Regions from separate parts of the Musicola paradisiaca NCPPB 2511 genome, predicted to be linked through region 3. Evidence: predicted binding sites of a transcription regulator. Region 3 holds the regulator's gene; each other region holds the start of a gene.
The links. Region 3 encodes ArgR, which controls arginine synthesis, uptake and breakdown. Its sites were predicted from a motif close to ANTGAATAAAAATACANT; they were not measured.
Positions count from the first base shown of each region.

Region 1: argC (N-acetyl-gamma-glutamyl-phosphate reductase) is a predicted target of ArgR. The motif match lies at 1,628-1,645, and genes of this name have one in related genera.
Region 2: argF (ornithine carbamoyltransferase) is a predicted target of ArgR. The motif match lies at 2,489-2,506, and genes of this name have one in related genera.

Region 1 covers NZ_CM001857.1:217,198-221,443, forward strand. Annotated here, with positions in the region: gene DPA2511_RS01000 (GntR family transcriptional regulator) at 1-343, opposite strand, end outside; gene argE (acetylornithine deacetylase) at 433-1,581, opposite strand; gene argC (N-acetyl-gamma-glutamyl-phosphate reductase) at 1,794-2,798, shown strand; gene argB (acetylglutamate kinase) at 2,824-3,597, shown strand; gene argH (argininosuccinate lyase) at 3,710-4,246, shown strand, end outside.
Region 2 covers NZ_CM001857.1:4,109,732-4,113,977, reverse strand. Annotated here, with positions in the region: gene DPA2511_RS18330 (6-phospho-beta-glucosidase) at 1-1,320, shown strand, start outside; gene argF (ornithine carbamoyltransferase) at 1,438-2,457, opposite strand; gene rraB (ribonuclease E inhibitor RraB) at 2,619-3,047, shown strand; gene DPA2511_RS18315 (GNAT family N-acetyltransferase) at 3,099-3,602, opposite strand; gene DPA2511_RS18310 (helix-turn-helix domain-containing protein) at 3,846-4,246, shown strand, end outside.
Region 3 covers NZ_CM001857.1:3,908,176-3,912,421, forward strand. Annotated here, with positions in the region: gene DPA2511_RS17245 (DNA-binding protein) at 1-95, opposite strand, end outside; gene DPA2511_RS23020 (helix-turn-helix domain-containing protein) at 282-545, shown strand; gene mdh (malate dehydrogenase) at 621-1,559, opposite strand; gene argR (transcriptional regulator ArgR) at 2,027-2,497, shown strand; gene tsaD (tRNA (adenosine(37)-N6)-threonylcarbamoyltransferase complex transferase subunit TsaD) at 2,645-3,658, opposite strand; gene rpsU (30S ribosomal protein S21) at 3,887-4,102, shown strand; gene dnaG (DNA primase) at 4,222-4,246, shown strand, end outside.

The DNA of each region.
Region 1 (4,246 bases), 940 kb from region 3:
TGCCGAACATCTGTTGCTCATCACGGGTAGGAAGACGCTTATGCAAACTGAGCAGACGAAAAGCGATCTGATGAAATTTCTTCTCGGTAACGGAGTTATAAACCAACGGATTGTTGCGGATGTCCGGATTAATGTAATTCCCTGCGCCCTGAACCAGACGAATCGCACCGATGCTGGCCAATTTTTCCAACGCTTTGCGGATGGTAAAACGCGATACGCCATATTCCTCCGCTAAGGTGCGCTCCGGTGGCAGTTTTTCTGACATTCGCTGTTCCGGCCGCAGTGCGGCGTGCTGGTAAATCTTGCTCAGTAGATCTTGTGCAATAAAGTCTTTCTTCTTCATCGTGATCGTGCGCCCGGTGAACGTGGCCGCCTGAGCGAGGCGGCGCTGTAAATGCGAACAAAGGATTACCGTTGACCGCAAGGGTATCACTACCGACAAAAATGATGCACCAATTGGGTAATCAATGTGCGGGTCGGCTGGATGAACGACATATCCAGGAATTCATCCGGCTGATGCGCCTGATTGATGGAGCCGGGGCCGAGCACCAGCGTCGGGCACAGCGTCTGGATAAAGGGCGCTTCGGTACAGTAGTTCACCACATCGGTCGGCTGCCCCAGCAGTTTTTCCACCACCTGCGCCAGTTCATGGTCGGCAGGGCATTCATAGCCTGGGATCGGCGGATGCAGCTCGCTGACGGTGAGACGGCCGGGCCAACGGTCACTGACCGGCGAGAGCGCTTCGGTGATCAGTCCGTTCAGATCGCTCAGCGTCATGCCCGGCAGCGGGCGGATATCCATGTGCAGATCGCAGCAGGCGCAGATGCGGTTAGCGGCGTCGCCGCCGTGGATATGGCCGAAATTCATGGTGGGGTGGGGAATATGGAACGCCGGGTTGTGGTAGCGCGTTTTAAGGTCGTCGCGCAGTACCATCAGGTGGGAGATGGCGTCGTGCATCACTTCGATGGCGTTGACGCCGCGGGACGGGTCGCTTGAGTGACCGGACTGCCCCTGAACGCGCACGGCATTCGACATATGGCCCTTGTGGGCGCGGATCGGCTGTAGCGACGTCGGTTCGCCGATGATGGCGCAATCCGGGCGAATGCCGGTCGACTCGGAGAAGTATTTGGCGCCCGCCATCGTCGTTTCTTCATCCGCCGTGGCCAGAATGTACAGCGGCCTGGTCAGTTTGTCGGCGTCAATATCCCGCAGCGCATCGAGAATAAAGGCGAAGAAGCCTTTCATGTCGGCGGTGCCGAGCCCGTAGAGCTTGTTGTCGTGTTCCGTCAGCGTGAACGGGTCGCGCGTCCAGCGGCCGTCGTCGAACGGAACGGTATCGGTGTGGCCGGCCAGCAGCAACCCGCCGCTACCCTCGCCCAGACGCGCCAGCAGGTTGTATTTATTGTAGGTGCCCGGCACGGGCTGTACGTCAACGTGAAAACCCAAATCGGCGAACCAACCTGCCAGCAGGTTGATTAAGGTTTCATTGCTCTGATCCAGCGCACGATCGGTGGCGCTGATGGACGGTGTGGCGATCAACGCCCGATAGAGCTCAATAAAAGGGGGTAAATTCATCTTCACAGTTGACAGCCTCTGGTTAGGATAGTATCAATATTCATGCATTTATTTTGAATAAAAATACAATAATGTCGGGTGAAAGGAAATCGTAAGCTATAGCGGCGGGGCAAAATGCCGCATAATGCTTTTCCTGACCTTGTGGGTGAACGGCGTGGCTGCGCTGGTGAGCCTGCTCCCTGTTCCACAAACATAAGCAATTTAAGGTATACGGATACATGCTGAATACGTTGATCGTGGGTGCAAGTGGCTATACCGGCGCTGAGCTGGCACTGTACCTGAACCGTCACCCGCAGATGAACATAACCGCTTTGGCGGTTTCCGCGCAAAGTGTAGATGCGGGAAAACGCATTTCCGATCTGCATCCCCAATTAAAAGGCATCATTGAGCTGCCGGTGCAACCGCTGACCGACGTCGCGGAAGCCGCCAAAGGCGTCGACGTGGTGTTTCTGGCCACTGATCATAAAGTGAGTCACGACTTGGCGCCGCAGTTCCTGGCCGCCGGTTGTACGGTTTTTGACTTATCCGGTGCGTTTCGCGTGCAGGATGCGGAATTCTACAACCGTTACTACGGTTTCGAACATCAACATGCCGATCTGCTGTCGCAGGCGGTGTACGGTTTGGCGGAGTGGCAGGCGGACAATATCCGTCAGGCGCAGCTGATCGCCGTACCGGGCTGTTACCCCACGGCTTCCCAACTGGCCTTGAAACCGTTGGTGGAAGGCGGTTTGCTGAACCCTGAACAGTGGCCGGTCATCGACGCCACCAGCGGCGTGAGCGGCGCCGGCCGCAAGGCTTCCATGACCAACAGTTTCTGTGAAGTCAGCCTGCAACCCTACGGTATTTTCAACCATCGTCATCACCCGGAAATCGCCACGCATCTGGGGATTCCGGTGATCTTCACGCCGCATCTGGGCAACTTCCCGCGCGGCATTCTGGCTACCATTACCTGCCGCCTACAACCGGGCGTGACCGCGCAGGACGTGGCGGAAGCCTATCACAACGCCTATCACGATAAACCGCTGGTGCGCCTGTATGAAAAAGGCGTTCCGGCGTTGAAATCCGTGGTGGGCTTGCCGTTCTGCGATATCGGCTTCGCGGTGCAGGGTGAACACCTGATCGTGGTCGCAGCCGAAGATAATTTGCTGAAAGGCGCGGCGGCCCAGGCGGTACAATGTATGAATATTCGTTTTGGTTTCCCGGAAACCCAATCTTTACTCTGATTCAATCCCTGAGGCGCAAAGACCCATGAATCCGTTAATTATCAAACTCGGCGGTGTGTTACTGGATAGCGAAGAGGCGCTGGAGCGCCTGTTCACCGCGCTGGTGGAATATCGTCAGCAGCATCAGCGTCCGCTGGTGATCGTGCACGGCGGCGGTTGTCTGGTGGACGACCTGATGAAGAAACTCTCCCTGCCGGTGGTGAAGAAAAATGGTCTGCGCGTTACGCCGGCGGATCAAATCGACATCATTACCGGCGCGCTGGCGGGTTCCGCCAACAAAACCCTGCTGGCCTGGGCGATTCGCCATGATATCAACGCAGTAGGGCTGAGCCTGGCGGATGGCGGCAGCACCTCGGTAACGCAGTTGAGCGAAGAACTGGGCCATGTGGGTAAAGCCGAGGCCGGGTCGCCGGCGTTGATCAACACGTTGCTGGCGGCAGGCTACCTGCCGGTGGTCAGCTCCATCGGCATTACCGCCGAGGGCGAACTGATGAACGTTAACGCTGATCAGGCCGCGACTGCACTGGCGCAAACGCTGGGCGCCGATTTGATTCTGCTGTCCGATGTCAGTGGGATTCTGGACGGTAAAGGGCAGCGCATCGCCGAAATGACCGCAGAGAAAGCGGAAGCGCTGATAGCACAAGGCATCATCACCGATGGCATGATTGTCAAAGTGAATGCCGCGCTGGACGCCGCTCGCGCGCTGGGTCGTCCGGTGGATATCGCCAGCTGGCGCCATGCCGATCAACTCCCGGCGCTGTTCAATGGCGTGCCGATAGGCACCCGCATTCTGGCTTGATCGCCCGTCATCGTGAGTGTTTCCGCCACCGGGCGGAAAGATGCGCAACATATTATCGGCGGGCCGTCGGGAACAAGGCCCGCCATCATCAGAGATACCAGGAGTTTACGTTATGGCTTTGTGGGGCGGACGGTTCACGCAGGCAGCGGATCAGCGTTTCAAACAGTTTAATGACTCACTGCGGTTCGATTACCGTCTGGCGGAGCAGGACATCGTCGGCTCCATTGGCTGGTCGAAAGCGCTGGTGACGGTCAACGTGTTGACCGTGCAGGAACAACAGCAACTGGAGCAGGCGCTCAACACGCTGCTGGTAGAGGTGCAGGCTGACCCGCAGGCGATTTTGCACAGTGATGCCGAAGATATTCACAGTTGGGTCGAGCAGCGGTTGATCGAGAAGGTCGGTGATTTAGGCAAGAAACTGCATACCGGGCGCAGCCGCAATGATCAGGTCGCCACCGATCTGAAACTGTGGTGCAAAGCGCAGGTCGGTGAAATGGTGCAGGCCGTCCGCCATCTGCGCGCGGCGCTGGTGGCCACCGCCGAAGTCAATCAGGACGCTGTCATGCCGGGGTATACCCATCTGCAGCGCGCCCAGCCGGTGACGTTCGCCCACTGGTGTCTGGCTTACCACGAAATGTTGGTGCGTGAT
Region 2 (4,246 bases), 200 kb from region 3:
GCGCACGGCACATTGCGACGCATCACCGAGGGCGTATTGCCCGGCGAGAGCTACCCGAATCACGAGGCGATCGATTTTTACCATCGCTACAAGGATGACATCGCGCTGTTTGCGGAAATGGGGTTTACGTGTTTTCGCACCAGCATCGCCTGGACCCGTATTTTTCCGCGAGGTGATGAGCTGGAGCCCTGTGAGGCCGGCCTGCGGTACTACGATGACCTGATCGACGAATTGTTGAAACACGGGATCGAACCGGTCATGACCCTCAGCCATTTCGAGATGCCGCTGCATCTGGTTCAACAGTATGACGGCTGGATGAGCCGTAAAACGCTGGAGTGTTTTGTTCATTTCGCCACTACGGTGATCGAGCGCTATAAGCACAAAGTGAAATACTGGATGACCTTCAACGAGATCAACAATCAGAAAAACGTCGCGGCGGAGATCTTCGGCTGGATGTGTTCCGGGGTGCGTTTCCCACAGAAGGAGAAACCGGAGGAGGCGATGTACCAGGCGGTGCATCATCAGTTTGTCGCCAGCGCACGGGTAGTGAAACGGGCGCATGATATCAACCCCGCCATCAAAGTGGGCTGCATGTGCTCTTTTGTGCCCTTTTATCCCTATTCGTGTCACCCGGAAGACGTGATGCTGGCCGCCAGATCGATGCACGATCGCTTCTACTTTTCCGACGTTCATGTGCGTGGCCGCTATCCCGGTTATGCCCGGCGGGAGTGGGCGCTCAAAGGATATAACATCCGTATGGAGCCGGAGGACGAGCAGATCCTGCGCGAGGGGAAAGCGGACTACATCGGTTTTAGCTATTACATGTCCAGCGTGGTCAAACATGATGTGCAGAACGCCATTGCCGCCAGCATGGACGGCAGTTCGGAGCATTCAATCCCGAACCCGCACCTGACAGCCAGCGACTGGGGGTGGCAGATTGACCCTGTCGGCCTGCGCTATGCGTTGGTGACGCTGTATGAGCGGTACGACGTGCCGCTGTTCATTGTGGAAAATGGGCTGGGTGCGCTGGATAAACCCGACGAAACGGGGGTTTGTCAGGATGACTACCGCATCGACTATCTGCGTTCTCATATCGAGGCCATGAAGGCTGCGGTCTGGGAGGATGGTGTCGAACTCATGGGGTATACGCCATGGGGTTGTATCGATCTGGTGTCGTTCACGACGGGAGAAATGGCGAAGCGCTACGGCTTTATCCATGTGGACAAACACGACGACGGCACCGGTACGTTGAAACGTACACCGAAGAAATCTTTTTACTGGTATCAGAAGGCGATCGCGTCCAACGGTGAAATGCTGTAGGGCTCGTCCGGCGATGTTTTGCCGGACGGCGCGTTCGGTCTCGTTGGCTGAACGCGCGGCCTCTCGCCTGACTCGGCGGGGTTCTGGATCTCTGCCGTGGCGGGAATGGCGACGCCGTTACGGCAGTTCGGCATTCGGGGCGAGCGTCGCCACCATGACCGCTTTGATGGTATGCATCCGGTTTTCCGCCTGGTCGAACACGATGCTATGCGCCGACTCGAACACGTCATTGGTGACTTCCATGCCATTGTGCAGGTCGTACTGCTCGGCCATTTGCTTGCCGAGAGTGGTTTGATCGTCGTGGAATGCCGGCAAACAGTGCAGGAATTTCACCTGCGGATTCCCGGTGGCGGCGATCATGTCCATATTGACCTGATACGGACGCAGCAGATTGATGCGCTCCGCCCAGGCGTCTTTCGCTTCGCCCATCGACACCCATACGTCGGTGTAAATGAAATCCACGTCCTTCACGCCAGCGGCTACCTCTTCGGTCAGCGTAATCGAACCGCCGGTTTTGGCGGCGGCTGTCTGGCACTCCGCCACCAGCGCCGCATCGGGCCAGCAGGCCTGCGGGGCGATCAACCGCAGATCGAGGCCGGTCAGCGCGGCCGCTTCCAGCATAGAGTTGCCCATGTTATTGCGGGTATCCCCGACGTAGGCCAGTTTCATGGCCGATAGCGGTTTCTCCGGCAGATGTTCCTGCATGGTCATCAGATCGGCCAGTAGCTGCGTCGGGTGAAATTCGTTGGTCAGGCCGTTCCAGACCGGAACGCCGGAAAATTCCGCCAGCGTTTCCACCAGTACCTGGCCGTAACCGCGGTATTGGATGCCGTCATACATGCGGCCCAGCACACGCGCTGTGTCTTTCATGGATTCTTTATGACCGATCTGGCTGCCGCTGGGCCCGAGATAGGTCACTTGTGCGCCCTGATCGTATGCAGCAACTTCGAAAGAGCAACGAGTGCGAGTCGAATCTTTTTCGAAGATGAGTGCGATGTTTTTGCCTTGCAGATGGCGGGTTTCAGTACCGTTTTTCTTATTGATTTTGAGGGTGGCGGCGAGTGACAACAGCGTTTCTATTTCCGCAGGGGTAAAATCCATCAGTCTTAAAAAGTGACGCTTATAAAACGGGTTCATCTTTTTGTCTCCATGTGGCTCAACGCGCGTGGTTGAATTAAAATTCACTTTATATGTGTAAATATTCAATTTCAAGTGTCGGGTTAAAACTTTCTGGTGGAGACGAACGCAGGGCTGTGGGAAAATGAAGCCATCTTTGCCGTTTTTATGAGGACTGGGACATGGCAAACCGTGAATTGCTGGAAGAACAACGTGAAGAGACACGCCTGATTATCGAAGAGTTGCTGGAGGATGGCAGCGATCCTGACGCGCTCTATACCATCGAACACCATTTTTCCGCCGAGAAGTTCGAGGATCTGGAAAAGGTGGCGGTGGATGCCTTCAAGCTGGGCTACGAAGTTACGGACGCCGAAGAGCTGGATACGGAAGAAGGTATCACGCTGATGTGTTGCGATGCGATTTGCGAGGTGTCGTTGAATGCCGAACTTATCGATCAGCAAGTGGAGCAGTTGCTGGAACTGGCGGAGCGTCATCAGGTCAACTATGACGGCTGGGGCACCTACTTCGAAGATCCGAACGGCGACGATGACGATTTCGACGAGGAAGACGAAGATTTCTACGATGAGGACGATGACGGCAAGCGTCATTGATTCCTGGGGTTGTTCTGATACCCGCCGCCCGGCGGGTATTTTGTTTCCGGCTTAAAGCGTTTTCAGCATTCTGACTTCACAATCCACATGACCGGTACAACCCATGGCATGGTTGATGTGCTGGAAACCCAGTTTCTCATAAAGACGGATGGCGCTGGTCAGGTGCCCGGTCGTTTCCAGATAGCAGCGTTGAAACCCTTGCTGACGGCCGAACTCCAGCGCGCGTTCGGCCAGTTGCCGGGCGATGCCCTGTCCACGGGCGATGGGCAGGAAATACATCTTTTGCAATTCACATATGTCGGTATCTCCGCCTGCCAGCGGTGCTAAACCGCCTCCGCCAACCACTTCGCCACGATATTCGACAACCCAGTAGACGCAGTAGGGACGGCTGTACACCTCGAACAGTCTATCCAGGTCGGGGTCGGAGACAGTGTATCCCTTATCGGCGGTTAGACCGAATTCGGCGGAAACACGCCGGATTACGCTAGCTATCGCGCCATTGTCGGCGGCGGTAATCGGGCGTGTCAGCAATGGGACGGAAGCTGGGATCGTCATGGATGCTCACTCTGGTCTGAAGACGGAGGAATCATGCTGACGTGTAATGGACAGCATGCTATATCGCCCGGCGATTATACGTGGTGAATGTGTCGAGCCAAACGTCTGTTATCGGGATCACCCCGAAATGGTTGTCATCAACTGGCGATCGGGCCGCATGACAATATTTCTGACGGTGTATTGCACCGATTTCTCTTTTATGAGATTTTTTCTCTTATTAAAGAAATAAAGGCGCATCTAACGATGGAAAATCGATTGTCGGATATCGATTTACGGCTGTCTGAACGGTTGTCCGCGTTGCGTCGTGAACGCGGTTGGTCGTTGGATGAACTGGCGCTGAACAGCGATATCAGCCGTGCTACGTTGTCGCGTATGGAACGGGGGGAAACCAGCCCGACGGCGGCGTTGCTGGGCCGGCTGTGTGTTGTGTATGGCTGCACGATGTCCCGTCTGCTGGCCGAAGTGGAAACACCGTCGCCGCAAAAGCTGGAACCGGGGCAGCAGACGGTTTGGGTGGATCCTGAAACGGGTTTTGTCCGGCGCAGTGTTTCTCCGCCGGTAAATGGATTCAATGCGGAGATGATTCTCGGCCAGTTGCCAGCCAGCGCCCGGATTGAATACAACGCACCGCCGATTTATGGCCT
Region 3 (4,246 bases):
CCATCTTCTCGGGCCCGCTTGTTCAATCCTTGCCTTGATTTAGGCAGTCCGCCAACACCAACCAATTCGCTGGTCGCAAACCACTCTTTTTTCATGTCCTTTTCATCCCGATAGTGCCATTCGTTACACACGCAGTTCCATTTGGAAATTAATTGGAAATATTCAGGAAATTGATGCTATATTATTTCCAAATAATGATTCCTGGTTAACGAAACCATTCACCATGAAACGTTAGTTATACCATTAATACGCTGTCGTCTTATAGCAATAAGGGAAGGATTATGAATTCAAGGAAAAATGATTGGCATCCTGCCGATATTATTGCGGCGCTAAGAAAAAAAGGAACAACACTTGCAGCGGTTTCTCGGGCGGCCGGGTTGAGTTCATCAACATTAGCTAACGCATTATCCCGACCGTGGCCAAAAGGAGAATGGTTGATCGCGGATGCACTAGGCATCCATCCTGCTGAGATCTGGCCAAGCCGTTACTATGATCATATAACCAATGAATTACTCGATCGTAAAAAACTGATTCGTCCCCACTAACGGCTGGATACAGTAAACCCATAAAAAGGCCGGAGATACTGTTGATCTCCGGCCTTTTTAAAACAAACAGGCAGGTTATTTATTGACGAACACTTCACCCTGCACGATATCTTGCTTCAATGTATCGAGCATGCTGACCAGAGATTGTTGTTCATAAGCGCTGAGTGCCCCTATCTCTCTACGCTCCATGATCCCTTCTTTTCCCAGCAACAATGGCTGAGCAAAGAAACGAGCAAACTTGCCGTCACTTTCCACATAAGCGCATTCGACAACACCGCTTTCGCCTTGCAAAGCGCGAACCAGTGACAACCCAAAGCGAGCAGCGGCTTGGCCCATTGACAATGTTGCAGAGCCGCCGCCGGCTTTAGCTTCAACGACTTCAGTCCCAGCATTCTGAATACGCTTGGTCAAAGCAACCACTTCCTGCTCAGAGAGGTCGACGCCGGGAATCTGGGAAAGCAAAGGCAATATAGTGACCCCAGAATGCCCACCAATAACAGGCACATCGATTTCCTGGGGATGCTTTCCCTTCAACTCAGCAACAAAAGTATTTGAACGAATAATATCGAGCGTCGTGACGCCGAAGAGTTTATTTCTGTCATAAACTCCCGCTTTTTTAAGCGTCTCAGCGGCAATAGCTACCGTCGAATTAACAGGGTTGGTAATGACACAGATACAGGCTTTAGGACAAGTGCGGGCAATCTGCTCTACCAGGTTACGCACAATTCCGGCATTTACATTAAAAAGATCGGAACGATCCATGCCAGGTTTACGAGCCACTCCCGCAGAAATCAGTACGATATCCGCGCCTACCAACGCCGGGGTGGCGTCTTCACCGCAAAACCCTTTGATGTTGACTGCTGTTGGAATATGACTCAAATCAACAGCAACACCTGGAGTCACGGGAGCAATGTCATAGAGCGACAATTCTGAACCTGAAGGAAGCTGGGTTTTGAGGAGAAGAGCAAGGGCTTGACCAATACCGCCTGCGGCTCCTAGAACTGCAACTTTCATCCTAAACTCCTTATTATCTTATTAATTAAAAGTACCGTGGATTCATTTAGTTATAACCATGCGTATTTAATTGACAAGCAGGTGGAACTGTTTTTGGCGAGGATAAACACGCATACGGTGATCGGGCGCTATGTAATTAATAATAAACTAATAATACGTATAAAAACTGAAAGGTAAGTAAAGTTACAGGTAATGGCGCCGAACACCGACATGAGCCCACGACAGGTTAACCATTTTGTTGCATTACAACATGCACCACTCTCTAAACAACATCATTTTGATAACATTTCATTTACTTTTTTGTGAGAGAGAGCACAGAACCAAATACTTCAAATCGCGTGATGTTTTGTCTCTTAAAAATGAAAAGGCGTTCCATAGCAATACGACTCCACAGGCAAAAATATTGCATAAAAATTCATTTATATGCATAATGCGGAGAATGATTAATCCAATTACCCCGGTGCCGAATGCGAAATTCAACAAAACAAGAAGATTTGGTAAAAGCGTTCAAAGCGTTACTAAAAGAAGAAAAATTCAGTTCTCAAAGTGAAATTGTGCAAGCGCTGCAGGACGATGGGTTTGAAAATATCAACCAATCGAAGGTTTCCCGCATGCTGACAAAGTTCGGTGCGGTCAGAACCCGCAATGCCAAGATGGAAATGGTTTATTGCTTGCCCGCAGAGCTGGGGGTACCGACGACAACCAGTCCATTGAAAAATCTGGTACTGGATGTCGATCACAACGATGCGGTAGTCGTTATTCATACCAGCCCCGGCGCCGCTCAGCTTATTGCTCGTTTACTGGATTCGCTAGGCAAATCTGAAGGGATCCTCGGCACCATTGCCGGCGACGATACTATATTTACCACGCCGGCAAAGGGCTTCAGTGTCAAACAGCTCTACGAGGCCATTCTGGTTTTGTTTGAGCAAGAGCTCTGAAAAAACATCCGTGTTGTACCATTCAAGCCGGCCCGGCAGAAAATTCAAGGGAAGTTCCCAGCGGCGAGCTCTCAGCGGAAATTTCCCCTTTAGCCAAATCGGCATCGGGCCGCACAGTATTTCCTTATTTATGGACAATGTTGCTTCTCACACCGGGGGTAAATCAGCCAGCGGCCAACGAGGCCTGACGCTTATCCCTAAATCGCTCATCGTCCCCTGTTGAAGGCGTACTGCGCCAGCATAAGCAATCATTGCACCGTTATCGGTACAAAACGCAGGACGAGCATAAAACACCTCGCCACCACGCTTATTCATCATCTCTGCCAGTTTCTGGCGTAATGTTTGGTTAGCGCTGACGCCTCCGGCGATCACCAGACGACGAAACCCGGTTTCATCCAGTGCCCGACGACATTTAATCGCCAGCGTATCGACGACAGCATCTTCAAACGCTCGCGCGATATCCGCCTGGGTTTGCGGGTCATTCCCATTTTCACGAATGGTATTGGCGGCAAACGTTTTCAAACCTGAAAAACTGAAATCCAACCCCGGACGATCCGTCATTGGGCGGGGAAAAACAAACCGTCCATGCTGGCCGGCCTGCGCCATCTTCGATAACAAGGGCCCGCCGGGATAATCCAACCCTAACAGTTTGGCCGTTTTATCAAATGCTTCGCCTGCCGCGTCGTCAATAGACTCCCCCAGCAGTAGATACTTACCGACCCCTGTTACGCTAATCAACTGGGTATGCCCGCCGGAAACCAACAACGCGACAAAAGGGAAATAAGGGGGATTGTCTTCCAACATAGGTGCCAACAGATGGCCTTCCATATGATGAACGGCCACGGCCGGCACATTCCAGGCAAATGCCAGCGCTCGGCCAACCGTAGCACCAACCAGCAAAGCCCCAACCAAACCGGGCCCGGCAGTATAGGCAACGCCATCAATATCGCCTTTATTTAAACCGGCGTCTCGCAACGCGGCCTGAATGAGGGGAACGGTCTTACGAACATGATCACGTGACGCCAATTCCGGCACTACGCCGCCATAATCCGCATGCAGCTTAACCTGGCTGTAAAGCTGGTTAGCCAACAGGCCTGCCCGCGTGTCATAAATCGCTACGCCGGTTTCGTCGCAGGAAGTCTCTATACCCAATACGCGCATTACTGTAATTACTCTCATTTCTTGACTGGCTGTACGCCTGGCGCCGGTTGCGTCGGGCGGCGGGTAGTCTACCATACCCCCTGTGAATTATAGGCACGGAAGGCCGTAAAATGGTTTATGTTTGTTCACGGGCTTTACAAACGCGACGCGATTGCAGTAGAATTCCGCACCATTTTGAAAAGGCTGGCACAGGCCAGCAACATACCGATTTATTGAGGTGAGAGGCACATGCCGGTAATTAAAGTACGTGAAAACGAGCCGTTCGACGTAGCTCTGCGTCGCTTCAAGCGTTCCTGTGAAAAAGCAGGTGTATTGGCTGAAGTTCGTCGTCGTGAGTTCTATGAAAAACCGACTACTGAACGTAAACGCGCAAAAGCTTCTGCTGTTAAGCGTCATGCCAAGAAGCTGGCTCGAGAAAACGCACGCCGCACTCGTCTGTATTAATTTTCTGGGGTTTTCCCCTCCGCGTGATTAATCCGCAGACTTAGCAGTTGCATACGAAGGCCGTGCTTTCCGAAAGGAATGCGCGGCTTATTGTCGTTTATAAGCTATGACAGGGGCTTATGGCTGGACGTATTCCGCGCGTAT